One region of the Nonomuraea sp. NPDC050404 genome, then DNA from elsewhere that is predicted to be linked to it. Evidence: predicted binding sites of a transcription regulator. Region 1 holds the regulator's gene; the other holds the start of a gene.
The links. The regulator HrcA, encoded in region 1, represses chaperone genes, less so after heat shock. The targets are predictions, from matches to a motif close to TTGGCACTCTCNNNNNGAGAGTGCCAA.
Positions count from the first base shown of each region.

Region 2: a site for HrcA is predicted at 3,984-4,010, ahead of groES (co-chaperone GroES). Genes of this name have one in related genera too.

Region 1 is NZ_JBFAKB010000024.1:26,084-33,271, forward strand. It holds gene AB0I81_RS46490 (hypothetical protein) at 1-214, shown strand, start outside; gene AB0I81_RS46495 (16S rRNA (uracil(1498)-N(3))-methyltransferase) at 248-973, opposite strand; gene dnaJ (molecular chaperone DnaJ) at 970-2,115, opposite strand; gene hrcA (heat-inducible transcriptional repressor HrcA) at 2,127-3,140, opposite strand; gene AB0I81_RS46510 (hypothetical protein) at 3,636-4,124, shown strand; gene AB0I81_RS46515 (DUF3097 domain-containing protein) at 4,142-4,948, shown strand; gene AB0I81_RS46520 (DUF4870 domain-containing protein) at 4,945-5,664, shown strand; gene hemW (radical SAM family heme chaperone HemW) at 5,691-6,911, opposite strand; gene AB0I81_RS46530 (styrene monooxygenase/indole monooxygenase family protein) at 7,001-7,188, shown strand, end outside.
Region 2 is NZ_JBFAKB010000043.1:30,261-37,448, forward strand. It holds gene AB0I81_RS58680 (SDR family oxidoreductase) at 1-633, opposite strand, end outside; gene AB0I81_RS58685 (helix-turn-helix transcriptional regulator) at 808-1,659, shown strand; gene groL (chaperonin GroEL) at 1,893-3,512, opposite strand; gene groES (co-chaperone GroES) at 3,583-3,897, opposite strand; gene AB0I81_RS58700 (methyltransferase domain-containing protein) at 4,281-5,510, shown strand; gene AB0I81_RS58705 (hypothetical protein) at 5,707-7,188, shown strand, end outside.

The DNA of each region.
Region 1 (7,188 bases):
CACCGAGTGCGACTCCTCGCTGAGCGAGACGGCCGAGCCGCCGGCGGACTGCCCGTCGGGGTCGCCCACTCCCACGCCGACGCCGACCATGGAGGAGACGAGCGCGCCGCCGTCCTCCTGTCCTCCCGAGGAGTGCCCGCCGTCCGACGAGGTGACGGAGTCTCCCGTGCAGGCGCCCGGCCCGGCGTCCGAAGTCCCCGTGCCCACGCCCTAGCGGCCGTTCCGGCTCAGGGGTTTCTTCAGGGGTTCACCAGCGTCCCGTACGGCTGAGCAGGACCGCCGCCGCGGCCACGCCCGCCGTGGACGTACGCAGGACGGTCGGCCCCAGCAGCACCGGCGTCGCCTTGGCCGCGTTGAAGGCGGCCAGTTCCTGTTCGGAGACGCCTCCTTCGGGCCCCACGACCATCACGATGTCGCCGTCGGCCGGCAGCGTCACGGTGGACAGCGGCTCGGTGGCCTCCTCGTGCAGCACCAGCCCGAGCGCGGCCTCCGACAGCAGCCGTTCGACCTGCGCCGTGGTGGCGAGGTCGGCCACTTCCGGCAGGTGGAAGCGGCGGGCCTGCTTGCCGGCCTCACGGGCTGTGGAGCGCCAGCGGCCCAGCGCCTTGGCAACCTTGTCGCCCTTCCACTGGGTGATGCTGCGCGCGGCCTGCCAGGGGACGATCAGGTCCACGCCGGCCTCGGTCATCATCTCGACGGCCAGTTCGCCCCTGTCGCCCTTGGGCAGCCCCTGGACGACGACGAGCCGGGGCCGGGGGGCCTCGATCCGGTAGCGGCGCAGCACGTCGAGCCTGAGCGCGTCTTTCAGCGTCTCGCGTACGACGCATTCGGCCACCGTGCCTGCGCCGTCGGTGAGATCGACCCGCTCGCCGGCCCGCAGGCGGCGCACGGAGGCCGCGTGCCGCCCTTCGGGGCCGTCAAGCGTGAGCTCGGCGCCGTCGAGGTGCCGAGCCAGGAAGACGGGTACGGTCACCGGCCGTTGAAGGCGTCGCGCAGCCGGGAGAAGAAGCCCTGCTGCCCGGGGGCGAACTTGCCGGGCGGCCGCTCCTCGCCGCGCAGCCTGGCCAGCTCCTTCAGCAGGTCTTCCTGGGCGGTGTCGAGGCGGTTGGGGGTCTCGACGTTGACGTGGATGAGCAGGTCACCCCTGCCGGACTCGTTGAGCCGCTGCACGCCGCGCCCGTACATGGTGATGACCTGGCCCGACTGGGTGCCGGGCCGGACGTCGATCTCCTCGGAGCCGTCGAGGGTCTCCACGGCGAGGATGGTGCCGAGCGCGGCGGCCGTCATGGGGATCTGCACGGTGCAGTGCAGGTCGTCGCCGCGGCGCTCGAAGATCTCGTGGGGCCGTTCGACGATCTCCAGGAAGAGGTCTCCGGGCGGGCCGCCGCCGGGGCCGACCTCGCCCTCGCCGGCGAGCTGGATGTGGGTGCCGTCCTCGACGCCCGCGGGGATGCGGACCTTGATGGTACGGCGGGTGCGTACGCGGCCGTCGCCGGAGCACTCCTGGCACGGGTTGCGGATGATCGTGCCGAAGCCGCCGCACTGCGGGCACGGCCTGGAGGTCATGACCTGGCCCAGGAAGGAGCGGGTGACCTGGGAGATCTCGCCGCGGCCGTTGCACATGTCGCAGCTGTCGGGATGGGTGCCGGGCGCCGCGCCGGCGCCGTGGCAGACCTCGCAGAGCACGGCCGTGTCGACGACCAGCTCGCGGGTGGTGCCGAACGCCGTCTCGCGCAGGTCGAGCTCGACCCGGATGGTGGCGTTGCGGCCCCTGCGGGCGCGCGAGCGCGGACCGCGGGTGCCGGCCGCCGTGCCGAAGAAGGCGTCCATGATGTCGCTGAACGGGAAGCCCGCCCCGAAGCCTCCGGCGCCCGCGCCCGCGCCTGCCCCGGCGCCGCCGAAGGGGTCGCCACCCAGGTCGTACATCTGGCGCTTGCTCGGATCTGACAGCACCTCGTAGGCCTGCGTGATCTCTTTGAACCGGTCCTGGGTCTCAGGATCGGGGTTCACGTCGGGGTGCAGCTCGCGGGCGAGGCGGCGGTAGGCCTTCTTGATCTCGTCCTGACTTGCGTCACGGCGCACCCCGAGGGTGGCGTAGTAGTCGCTGTTTGCCACTTATCGACCTCTTATGATGCAGCCAGGATCTGGCTGACGTAGCGTGCCACCGCGCGCACGGCGCCCATCGTCACGGGATAGTCCATCCTGGTCGGCCCCAGCACTCCGAGCCGGGCCAGTTGGTTGTCGCCAGAACCGTATCCGGTCGCGACGACGGATGTCCCACGCAGGTAGGGGTTTTCCGAGCCGATGCGCACGGTGAGCGCGGACGGGGTGTCTGTGGAAGTCTCGCCGAGCAGCCGCATGAGGACGACCTGCTCTTCCAGCGCCTCCAGCACATCGCGCAGGCCGACGGAGAAGTCGGCGCCTGCGAGGTTGGCCGCGCCGGCGAACACGATCTTCTCGTCGTGCCGCTCGACCAGCGTTTCGAGCAGCACCGACAGGATCGTCACCGCGGCGGGCCGGTCTTCGGGAGCCAGCCGCTCGGGCAGGTCGGCGACCAGGTCGGGCACGCTGGTCAGGCCGCAGCCGTCGAGGCAGGCGTTGAGCACGGCGCGCAGGTGGGCTACGCGGGCGTCCTCCACCGCTTCCGGGAGTTCGACCACGCGTTGTTCGACGCGGCCGGTGTTGGTGATGAGCACGAGCATGACCCGCCGGTCGTTCAGCGGGACCAGTTCGACGTGCCTGACGGTCGAACGCGTGAGCGTCGGGTACTGCACGACCGCCACCTGCCTGGTCAGCTGCGCCAGCAGGCGGACCGTGCGGGTGACCACGTCGTCGAGGTCGACCGCGCCGGCGAGGAACGTCTCGATCGCCCTGCGCTCGGCCGACGACAGCGGCTTGACCTGTGAGAGCCGGTCGACGAACAGGCGGTAGCCCTTGTCCGTCGGCACGCGGCCCGCGCTGGTGTGCGGCTGGGTGATGTAGCCCTCCTCCTCCAGCGCGGCCATGTCGTTCCTGACCGTCGCCGGGGAGACCTTCAGATTGTGGCGCTCGGCGAGCGCCTTGGAGCCCACCGGTTCGTTGGTGGACACGTAGTCTTCGACAATGGCGCGGAGCACCGCCAGTTTACGATCGTCGAGCACGTGCTCACCTCCTGCCTCTGTCTCTATCAGGAACGCACCTCTTGAAGAAACGAGGTGTCTAGCACTCTGTGTTCCCGAGTGCCAAGTGTACGGCTCTCGCCCACAAGGTGCGATAACACCGCGTCCCATCCTGCTTCTAGCTTCTTGGAAGCGACAGGCCTCAGACTTGCCCACATGACCGACGATTCCCAGCCCCCGCCGTACGGCCCGCCGCCTGGGCAGGGTCCCCACCAAGGTCAGCCGCGTCCCGCTCAGTATGGCCCGCATCCGGAGTCCCAGCCCGGTTACGGTCCGCAATCAGGATCCCAGCCCGGTCCGTGGCCGCCGCCGCATCAGCAACGACCGCCGCGGCACGGCGAGGCCACGCAGTTCGATTTGCCTCCTCAGTACGGACAATACGGCCAGCAAGCCCAATTCCCACCTCCAGCCGCCACAAATGTCATAAAACCCAGCCTGTGGTGGCTCGCGGCCCCCTGGGGCGTGTTCCTGGCGTGTGTGGCGGTCGGCGTGTACTTCCTCGTGGACGGCATGGCGGGCATGACGGGCGTGGCCCCGACGAGGACGTTCGCATCCGGCGAAAGCGTCACGGTACGGATCGACCCGGCGGACCGACCCGGAGTGTTCATCACCGGTGACACTGCGGTCACCTATGACTGCTCGATCAGCGGCGGCCCGGGCCAGGCCAGGCTCGCCAGGACCACGGACGCCCAGACGATCACGGCGGGAGGCGCCGAGTGGGAGCAGTTCCTCGTGATCAACGCGCCGGCCAAGGGTGAGTACCAGCTCACCTGCAGCAACCAGGGGCAGGCCACCGTACGGTACGGCGTGGGCGGCGACCTGTCGGCCGCCGTGGGCAGGGCCGCCGGCGGCATGTTCACACTGATCTTCGTCCCCGCCGGGGGCCTGCTCGTCGCGATCGGCGGCACGGTCACCGTCCTGCTGCTCCGCAAACGCTCCCGAAGGCGCCTTGCGGTCGGCGGGTGATTTGCTACGGTCCCCGTGTGTACGAGGGCGATGTTCTGGCGGGAAATTGGCGGCGGCCGGGCAAGGGCAAGATCCCGAAAGTGCCCGCCGAACTGGAGCTGGTCGTGGAGGACGCCGACAGCGGCTTCTGCGGTGCGGTGGTGGCCTGTGACAAGGAGGCCGTCACGCTGGAGGACCGGTTCGGCAAGCGCCGCCTGTTCCCGCTCGCACCCGCCGCCTTCCTGCTGGAGGGCAAACCCGTGACCCTGGTACGCCCCGCGGCGGCCCCCGCCGGGCCCAGGCGCAGCGCGTCGGGTTCGATCGCCGTGGAGGGGCTGCGGGCCAAGGTGGCCAGGCAGAGCCGGATCTACGTGGAGGGCGTGCACGACGCCGCGCTGGTGGAGAAGATCTGGGGTCACGACCTTCGGGTCGAGGGGGTCGTCGTCGAATACCTGGAAGGTGTGGACGACCTGCCGGCCATCGTCGCCGAGTTCGACCCCGAGCCGGGCCGCCGGCTGGGCGTGCTGGTCGACCACCTGGTGCCCGGTTCCAAGGAGAGCAGGATCGCGGCCGAGATCACCTCGCCGCACGTGCTCGTGGTGGGGCATCCGTACATCGACATCTGGCAGGCGGTCAAACCGTCCGTGCTGCGCATTCCCGCCTGGCCGGACGTGCCGCGCGGGGTGCCGTGGAAGGAGGGCGTCATCGCGGCGCTCGGCTGGCGCATGGAGCCCGCGCAGGCGTGGCGGCGCATCCTCGGTGCCGTCTCGACATACACCGACCTGGAGCCTGAGCTGCTCGGCCGGGTCGAGGAACTGATCGACTTCGTTACGGAGGCACCATGAGCCAGGACCCGCCCGCACCGCCGCCCGACGACGACGCCACGCGCCGAGTCTCCCCCGCCGACCTGCCGCCGAACCCCGGCTACGGGCAGCAGCCCGGCTCTCAGCCCGGGTACGGCTCTCAGCCTGGTTACGGGCCTGGTTACGGTTCTCAGCCTGGCTACGGCCAGCCCACCCCGTACGGCCAGCAGCCCGGTTCCGCGCCGAACTACGGACAGCAGCCGCCCTCCGGCTACGGCCAGCCCGGCGGCTACGGCCAGCCCTACGGTCAACCGGGGAGCTACGGCCCGCCGCCGGGCGGCCAGGGATACCCGCAGCACCAGCCGCCGCCCGGCCACGGCTACGGTTACGCGCAGGGTCACGGCGAGCCGTACATCCCGGGCAGGTACGGCCCCCGCCCCGGCTCCGACGACACCACGATGGCCATGCTGTCGCACCTGCTGGGCCTGCTGGTCTCCTGGATCGGCCCGCTGATCATCTACCTGATGAAGAAGGACGAGTCCCCCTACGTCAGGGACCAGTCGGCCGAGGCACTGAACTTCCAGCTCACGATGTTCATCGGCTACCTCGTCTCGGGCATCCTGATGATCATCTTCATCGGCGCCCTGCTGCTGCCGGTCATTTGGGTCCTGTCCCTGATCTTCCACATCCAGGCCGCCATGGCCGCACAAAAAGGACTGCCGTACCGCTACCCGTTCGCCATCCGCATGATCACCTAGACGCGCCTGGACGCATCCAGACGCGTCTAGACCAGCAGGTCGCGGATCAGGGCGTCTGCCAGCAGGCGCCCTTGGAGGGTCAGCACCATCCGGCCCGACTTGAACGGCTCGGGCTCCAGCAGCCCGCGGGCCAGGGCGGCGGCCACGACCGTACGCGCGCCCGGCGCCACCTCGGCCAGCGGGTAGCCGGTGTCCAGCCGCAGCTCCAGCATCAGCCGCTCGGCGTCGCGGTCCTCCTGTTCGAGCACCTCGCGCGCGTGGGCGGGCGAGGCGCCGGCGGCCAGCCGCTGGGCGTAGGCGGCCGGGTGCTTGACGTTCCACCAGCGGGTGCCGCCGACGTGGGAGTGCGCCCCCGGACCGGCCGCCCACCAGTCGCCGCCGGTCCAGTAGAGCAGGTTGTGCCGGCAGCGCGCCCGGTCGGAGACGGCCCAGTTGGACACCTCGTACCAGCGGAAACCGGCCTCGGCCAGCAGTTCGTCGGCGATCAGGTAGCGGTCGGCGGCCACGTCGTCGTCGGGCATGGGCAACTCGCCGCGCCGGATCCTGGCCGCCAGCCTGGTGCCCTCCTCGACGATCAGCGAGTACGCCGACACGTGGTCGGGCCCGGCCTCGATCGCCGCGGTGAGGGAGGCCCGCCAGTCGTCGTCGGACTCGCCCGGCGTGCTGTAGATCAGGTCCAGGTTGACGTGCTCGAACCCGGCCTGCCTGGCCTCGCGCACGGCCGCGGCCGGCCGGCCCGGCGTGTGCTTGCGATCGAGCACCTGGAGCACGTGCTCGCGGGCGCTCTGCATGCCGAAGCTGATCCTGTTGAACCCGCCGTGACGCAGTTTCTCCAGGTAGGACGGGTCCACGGACTCGGGGTTGGCCTCCGTGGTGACCTCGGCCCCCGGCCGCAGCCCGAACTCGGAGTCGATCGCGGCCAGGATCCTGGCCAGGTCCTCAGGGGGCAGCAGGGTGGGGGTGCCACCACCGAAGAACACCGTCTCCACCGGCAGGCCGGCGTCGCCCAGCACGCGGCGGGCGAGGCGTATCTCCGCCACGACCGTGTCGGCGTAGTCGTGGTGGGAGGCGCCGGGGCCCAGCTCGGCGGCGGTATAGGTGTTGAAGTCGCAGTAGCCGCAGCGGGTCACGCAGAATGGCACGTGGACGTAGAAGCCGAACGGGCGCTCGCCGAGGCCCTTCAGGGCGCTCTCTGGCAGTTCGCCCGAGGTGGGCGCGGGATCGCCGTCAGGCAGGGTGGATGGCACGCCTCCCAGTGTGCCCGGCTCCCAAGAGTGCTCCAATTCGACTGCAAGTACGGCGAGGTCCACTGAATCCCTGACCAAGGGGGAATCGCATGGCAGGCATCGGCATCGTCGGGGCGGGGATCTCGGGGCTCACCCTCGCTCTGCGATTACAGCAGCTCGGCGTCGAGACGACGCTCTACTGCGAGAGCGACGCGGAATCCGTGCGCAAGGGGCGGCTGCCCAACACGGTGGGCCGGTCGGGCCATACGGCGGCGCGGGAGCGGGAGCTGGGCTCCGA
Region 2 (7,188 bases), on a different contig from region 1:
CGCGCCGTCATCGGTGACATGGCTCTGCAGCTCGGTGCCCACGATCCCCGGCTCGATCGCCGACACCCGCACGTTCTTCGGACCCAGCTCGACCCGCAGGTGACGCGAGAGATGCGTGACGTACGCCTTGGTCCCGGAGTACACGGCGAAGTTCGGAAAGATGTTCTGAGCCGCGATCGACGAGGTGTTGATCAGATCGGCCACCCCCTGATCACCGGCGGCCTCGACCAGCTGCGGGGTGAACGCGCCGATGACGTTCATCAGCCCCGTGATGTTGAGGTCGATCTGGTGCCGCCACTGATCCTCGGCCAGTTCCTCGATCGGCGCGGGCAACATGACGCCCGCGTTGTTGAACAGCAGCCCGGCGGCCCCCAACTCGGCCGCCACCCGCCCGGCGGCGGAACGCACGGCCCCGGTGTCGGTCACGTCGGCGGCGACGGCCAGCGCGGTGCCGCCGTTCCGCTCGATCCTGGAGACCAGCCCGTCCAGCCGGTCCGCGCGCCGGGCCAGGACGGCGACGCGCGCGCCCAGCTCCGCCAGGTGCTCGGCCGCGGCCTCCCCGATGCCGCTGGAGGCTCCGGTGACGACCGCCACACGACCGGTCAGGGGCTTGGCGAGAGTTCGTACGGACATGGCGCTGAAACCTTTCGCAGACAGATGAACAGTGCCCGGCGACTCACCGGCCACGCATCCAGCACACCATCCCTGAGCTGCGATTTCGGGGATGTAGCAGGCCCTTCGGAGGCAGGTACCGGCAGGGCCACCCAGAGCGCCGGCGCACCCCTGCGGCTGACTCACAATGGAGGTATGAACCGTGGTGACGAACTCGCCGACTTCCTGCGATCGCGTCGCGCCCGGATCAGCCCCGACCAGGCAGGGCTGGCGGCGGACGGCCGCGCCCGGCGGGTGCCCGGCCTGCGCCGCGACGAGGTCGCCCGCCTGGCCGGCATGAGCACCGAGTACTACACCCGTCTCGAACAGGGCCGCGCCGGCAACCCCTCCCCGGAGATCGTCGAGGCGCTCGTCCGCGTGCTCCAGCTCGACCTCGCCGAACGCGAGCACCTCACCGACCTGCTGGCCCGGCCGACCCCGGCCAGGCGCGCGCCCACCGCCCCGCAGCGGGTCCGCCCCGGCCTGCACCTCATGCTCCAGACCCTGGAGCACGTGCCCGCCTTCATCCTCGGCCGGCGCACCGACGTGCTGGCCGCCAACCGGCTGGCGCGGGCGGTGCTGACCGACTTCGACGCGCTGCCCGTACCGCAGCGCAACCTGGCCCGCTACTACCTCCTGGACCCGGAGGCCCGCGAACGGGTCGGGGACTGGCCACGGATCGCCGCCGAGACCGTCGCCATGCTGCGCCTGGAGGCCGGCCGCCACCCGGACGACCGGCGGCTGGCCGACCTCGTGGGCGAGCTCACCCTGCGCTCGCCCGAGTTCACCACCTGGTGGAACGACCACCGCGTGCTACGCCGTACGCACGGCGCCAAGCACTACCGCCACCCCGTGGTCGGCGATCTCCACTTCGCCTACGAGTCGTTCCAGCCACCCGGCGACCCCGACCAGACCCTGTGCGTCTACAACGCCGAACCCGGCTCCCCCACCGCCACGGCCCTGCGCCTGCTGAGCAGCTGGACCGCCCCGGCCCACTCGGGCCAATGACGGCTCACAGGATGAATCTTGTCATCCTGTTCCCCTCCGGCGATCGGGACCTGGTGGAGCTCTCGGATGAACCCGTCCTGCTCGGCTTCCCAACGTGCGCGGGTGATGACGACGGTATTGACCTCACGCCCGAGCCGGGATCTCGCGCGTTCCGCCACATCGTGCAGGCCCGGAAAGCCGTACGGCCCGACACCCTCTCGGGTGCGGGCCGTACGGATGGTGTGAAGGAGCGGTCAGTGGCCGTGGCCGTGACCGTGACCTCCGGCGGCGGCCGGGGCCTCCTCCTCGGGCTTGTCCACCACGAGCGCCTCGGTGGTGAGCAGCATGCCCGCGATCGAAGCCGCGTTCTGCACGGCAGAGCGGGTGACCTTCACCGGGTCGTTGACGCCCTGGGCGATCAGGTCGCCGTACTCGCCGGTGGCGGCGTTGAGGCCGTGACCCGGCTCGAGCTCGGTGATCTTGTGCGTCACCACGTAGCCCTCAAGACCGGCGTTCTCGGCGATCCAGCGGGCCGGCTCCACCAGGGCGCGGCGCACGATGGCCACACCGGTGGCCTCGTCGCCCGTGAGGCCGAGGTCGTCGAGCTCCTTGGCGACGTGGATGAGCGCGGAGCCACCGCCGGAGACGATGCCCTCCTCGATCGCGGCGCGCGTCGCGGAGATCGCGTCCTCGAGGCGGTGCTTCTTCTCCTTCAGCTCCACCTCGGTGGCGGCGCCGACACGCAGCACGCACACACCGCCGGCGAGCTTGGCCAGGCGCTCCTGCAGCTTCTCGCGGTCCCAGTCGGAGTCGGACTGCTCGATGGCAATCTTGATCTCCTTGACGCGGTCCTCGATGGCCTGCTGGTCACCGGCGCCGTCGACGATGGTCGTGGCGTCCTTGGTGACGACGACGCGGCGGGCCGTGCCGAGCACCTCGACACCGACGTGCTCCAGCTTGAGGCCGACCTCCTCGCTGACGACCTGGCCACCGGTGAGGATGGCGATGTCCTGCAGCATGGCCTTGCGGCGGTCGCCGAAGCCCGGGGCCTTGACGGCCACGGAGGTGAAGGTGCCGCGGATCTTGTTGGTCACCAGGACGGCCAGGGCCTCGCCCTCGACGTCCTCGGCCACCACGAGCAGCGGCTTCTTCGTCTGGGCGATCTTCTCCAGCAGCGGCAGGAAGTCCGCGATGGAGGCGATCTTGCCCTGGGTGAGCAGGATGTAGGCGTCCTCGAGGACGGACTCCATCCGCTCGGGGTCGGTCACCATGTAGGCCGACAGGTAACCCTTGTCGAACTGCATGCCCTCGGTGAACTCGAGCTCCATGCCCATGGCGTTGGACTCTTCGACGGTGAGGACACCGTCCTTGCCCACCTTGTCGAACGCCTCGGCGATCAGGTCGCCGATCTTCGCGTCCTGGGCGGAGATCGTCGCGACGTCGGCGATCTCCTTCTTCTCGGAGACCTCGCGGGCGCTGGCGAGCAGCTTGTCGCTGATCACCTTGGCGGCCTTGTCGATGCCGCGCTTGAGCGACAGCGGCGAGGCGCCGGCGGCCACGTTGCGCAGACCTTCGCGGACCATGGCCTGGGCCAGGACGGTCGCGGTGGTGGTGCCGTCACCCGCGATGTCGTTGGTCTTGGTGGCAACTTCCTTGGCGAGCTGGGCGCCGAGGTTCTCGTAACGCTCTTCCAGCTCGATCTCACGAGCGATGGTGACACCATCGTTGGTGATCGTCGGCGCACCGAACTTCTTGTCGATGACGACGTTGCGGCCACGCGGGCCGAGGGTAACCTTCACGGCGTCCGCGAGGGCGTTCACACCGCGCTCGAGCGCGCGGCGGGCGTCCTCGTCGAACTCCAGGATCTTCGCCATACTGAAAGTCCTCTCCTAGCGTCGAAAACCCCGGCCGCCCTCAAGAGCGCCCGGGGCTCGACACACCGGCTTACTTCTCGATGATCGCGAGAACGTCGCGGGCGGAGAGCACGAGGTACTCCTCGCCGCCGTACTTGACCTCAGTGCCGCCGTACTTGCTGTAGAGGACGATGTCGCCCTCAGAGACGTCGAGCGGAATCCGCTTGTCGCCGTCCTCATCCCAGTTGCCGGGGCCCACCGCGAGGACCTTGCCCTCTTGCGGCTTCTCCTTGGCGGTGTCCGGGATGACCAGGCCGGAAGCGGTGGTCTGCTCGGCCTCAAGCGGCTGAACCACAATGCGGTCGCCGAGCGGCTTAACGGGAACCTTGGTGGCGGTCGTCACGATCGGACCTCCCCTTCAGATTTGAATGATCTAGAAGAGGCGACCAGCTGGGCCTGCCGTCGCGGGTGTCAGACCTGCCTCGTCGCACGTTGGCACTCTCAAGGGGAGAGTGCCAACAGGAAACATATGCAAGAGGGGCTTGACAGTCAACACGAACGCCTCCGCTGAGAGCGATCAGACACTCTTCGCACCGCGCCGACACCACCCAGTCTTCCACGTGCGCGTACATCTCCGGTCGGCACCGCGCCGCTCGAAAGTACGGCGCCGCACCGCCCGAAGGCCCGGCGCCGCGCCGCCCGAAGGCCCGGCGCCGCGCCGCCCGAAGGCCCGGCACCGCGCCGCCCGGACGTTCCCGCCGGTCGGGTGTGGCGCTAACGTCGGGTGACGTGGATCTCGACGCCTTCACCGAGTTGCTGACCCCGCGCGGCAGGCGCGCGCTCGCCGAGGCCGAGGAACTGACGGGCGCCGATCCGGTCGCCGCCGCCACCACCATGCGCGGTACGTACGACGCCGCGCTCACCTCCGCCGCGCTCACCCAGGCCGGGCTCAGGGCGCGGGCCAGGGCCAAGTTCGGCGAGGACGCCGGGTTGATGTACTTCACACCGCACGGCCTGGAACAGTCCACGAGGACGGAGGTGGCCGAACACCGCGCCCGCCGCGTGATCGACCTCCTCCAGGCCCCCGACCGACCCGGCGAGCCCAGGCAACGCGGCTTGCCCGCACCACACGACCGGCCCGCACCGCGCGTGGTGGACGCCTGTTGTGGCATCGGTGGTGACCTCATCGCGCTGGCCCGTGCGGGCTGCACCGTGGCCGCCGTGGACACCGACCCCCTGACCGTGGCCGTGGCCAGGGCCAACGCGGAGGCGCTCGGCCTCGCCGACCGGGTGAGCGTGGCCGTGGCGGACGCGGCGCAGGTCAGGCCCGAGGAGTACGACGTGTTGTTCGCCGACCCGGCCAGGCGGACCGGCCGGGGCAGGACGTTCGACCCCATGGCCTACTCCCCGCCCTGGCCCGTGGTGCTCGACCTGCTCGCGCGGGCCCGGCTGGCCTGTCTCAAGGTCGCCCCCGGCATCCCGTACGAGTTCATCCCCGAGGGTGCGCAGGCCGAGTGGATCTCGTACAGGGGCGAGGTCAAGGAGGCCACGCTGTGGACGGGCGGGGGCGGCGGCAGGCGGGCCACCCTGCTGCCCGGCGGGCACACGCTGACCGCCACCGGCGTCCAGGCCCCGGCCGGGCCTCCCGGCCGCTACCTCTACGAGCCGGACGGCGCCGCGATCCGCGCGCACCTCGTCGGGGAGGTGGCCGAGTTGGTCGGCGGCCGGCTGCCCGACCCGATGATCGCCTACATCGCGGCCGACGACGCGGTGGACACCCCATGGGCGTCCAGATACGAAGTGGAGGACATTTTTCCCTTTTCCCTGAAAAAACTCCGGGCAGCCCTCCGCGAGCGGCAAGTCGGCAATGTCACCATCAAAAAGCGCGGCTCCGCCATCGACATCGAACGCCTTCGTTCCGATTTGCGGCTGAAAGGCGCCAATACGGCCGTCATCGTCCTGACCAGGATCGCCGACAAACCCTCCGTTCTCATCTGCAAGCCCCTCTCACCTGGCTGAACCTCCGAATCCGGCCATCGGTGCGTTAACCACGATCTTTCAATTCAGCCCTCACGGACCATGATCGAAAGACTAAGGTGGGCGGCCGGGAGTTCTTCCTCCCATTGCGGTTAGCCGCGTTCTCCGTCTTGCACCCAATAAACCGGACCTATCCCACCGCTGCGCGGCAGACCGTCGGCGAGCGAAGGAGCTTTCGGTGGATCATTCCAACCACACAGCCGTTCTTCAGGCAGGCACTCAGGACGCCGTCCCCAAGAGGATGCGCGACCTGCTCGCGCGTGCCGCCCAGGACCACGTGTACGAGCAACGCACCCAGGGCGCCGTGCTCGACGAGATCCGCCAGCGGCTCGAAGGCATGGAGTGGCTGCTGCGCGAGGTGCGCGAGCGGGAGCTGGGCGGTCTCAGCGGCACGCTCGAATCGGTCAGCGGGCGGCTCGACGAGATCACCGCCAAGCCGCCGATGTGGGCCGAGGGCCTGGCGCAGCACGTGGAGGCCGTACGCGACCACGTGGACGCCGTCGGCGAGCGGGTGAACCACGTCGACACCCGGGTGGCCCCAGTCTCGGAGTTGCCGAGCCTGTGGGCCGACCTGGGCACCGTCGGCGAAAGCGTGGACGAGGCGCTCAACCGGCTGCAGACGGTGCTCGACAGCACCGACGGCATCAACAAGGGCATGTCCGACTTCGCGACCATGCTGGCCAGCCTCAACTCCAGCATGGAGGCCGCGGCCAGCCGCTTCACCCGGCTCGACAAGTCGATGGCGGAGCTGGCCGGACGTACAGACAGGGTCGAGGTCGTCGTCACCGACCTGTCGGAGAGCGTCACCGAGCGTCTGGCGGGCGCGTCCGAGCAGCTCTCCGCCAAGGTCGAGACCGCCGAACGGCGCTTCGCCACCAGGCTCGACGAGACCGAAGAGCACCTGTCCACGAAGCTCGACGAGACCGACCGGCGGCTCACCACCCGGCTCGGTGAGACCCACGGGCAGCTGACGACCCGCCTGGAGCAGAGCGACGAGCAGCTCACGCAGCGCCTGGACCAGACCGACGAACACCTGAACGCCCGCCTCGACCTGGCCGACGAGCAGCTCACGCAGCGCCTGAACCGGACCGACGAGCGGCTGAGCATCCGGCTCGACGAGACCGACCAGCGCCTGGCCACGGCGCTCCTGGAGGCCGACGAGCGGCTCGTCACCCGCCTCAAGGACGCCGACGAGCAGCTCACCGGCCGCCTGTCCGGCATCGAGCAGCGCCTGACCATCCGGCTCGACGAGGCCGACCAGCACCTGGCCGTACAGCTCGGCGAGAGCGAGCAGCGCCTGACGGCCCGGCTCACCGGCGTGGACGCCCGCCTCGACCGGGCCGAAGGCACGCTCTCGGGCCTGGACTCCAAGCTCACCGGGTTCGACGGGCGGCTGGAGTCCTCCGAGGAGTGCCTGTCCGACATCGACACCAGGCTCGACGGGCTCGACGGCAGGATGAGCGGCGTGGACAAGCGGCTCGTCTCCATGGACGGCCAGATCGGCGGGGTGGACAAGCGGCTGGGCACCCTCGACGGGCATCTCGGCCGGCACGACGACCGCTTCGACGCCCTCGACGTACGCATCGACGCGCGTTTCGCCTCGCTCGACGAGCGCATGGCCGCCGGCGACCAGCACGTCAACGAGATCGCCACCCGCAAC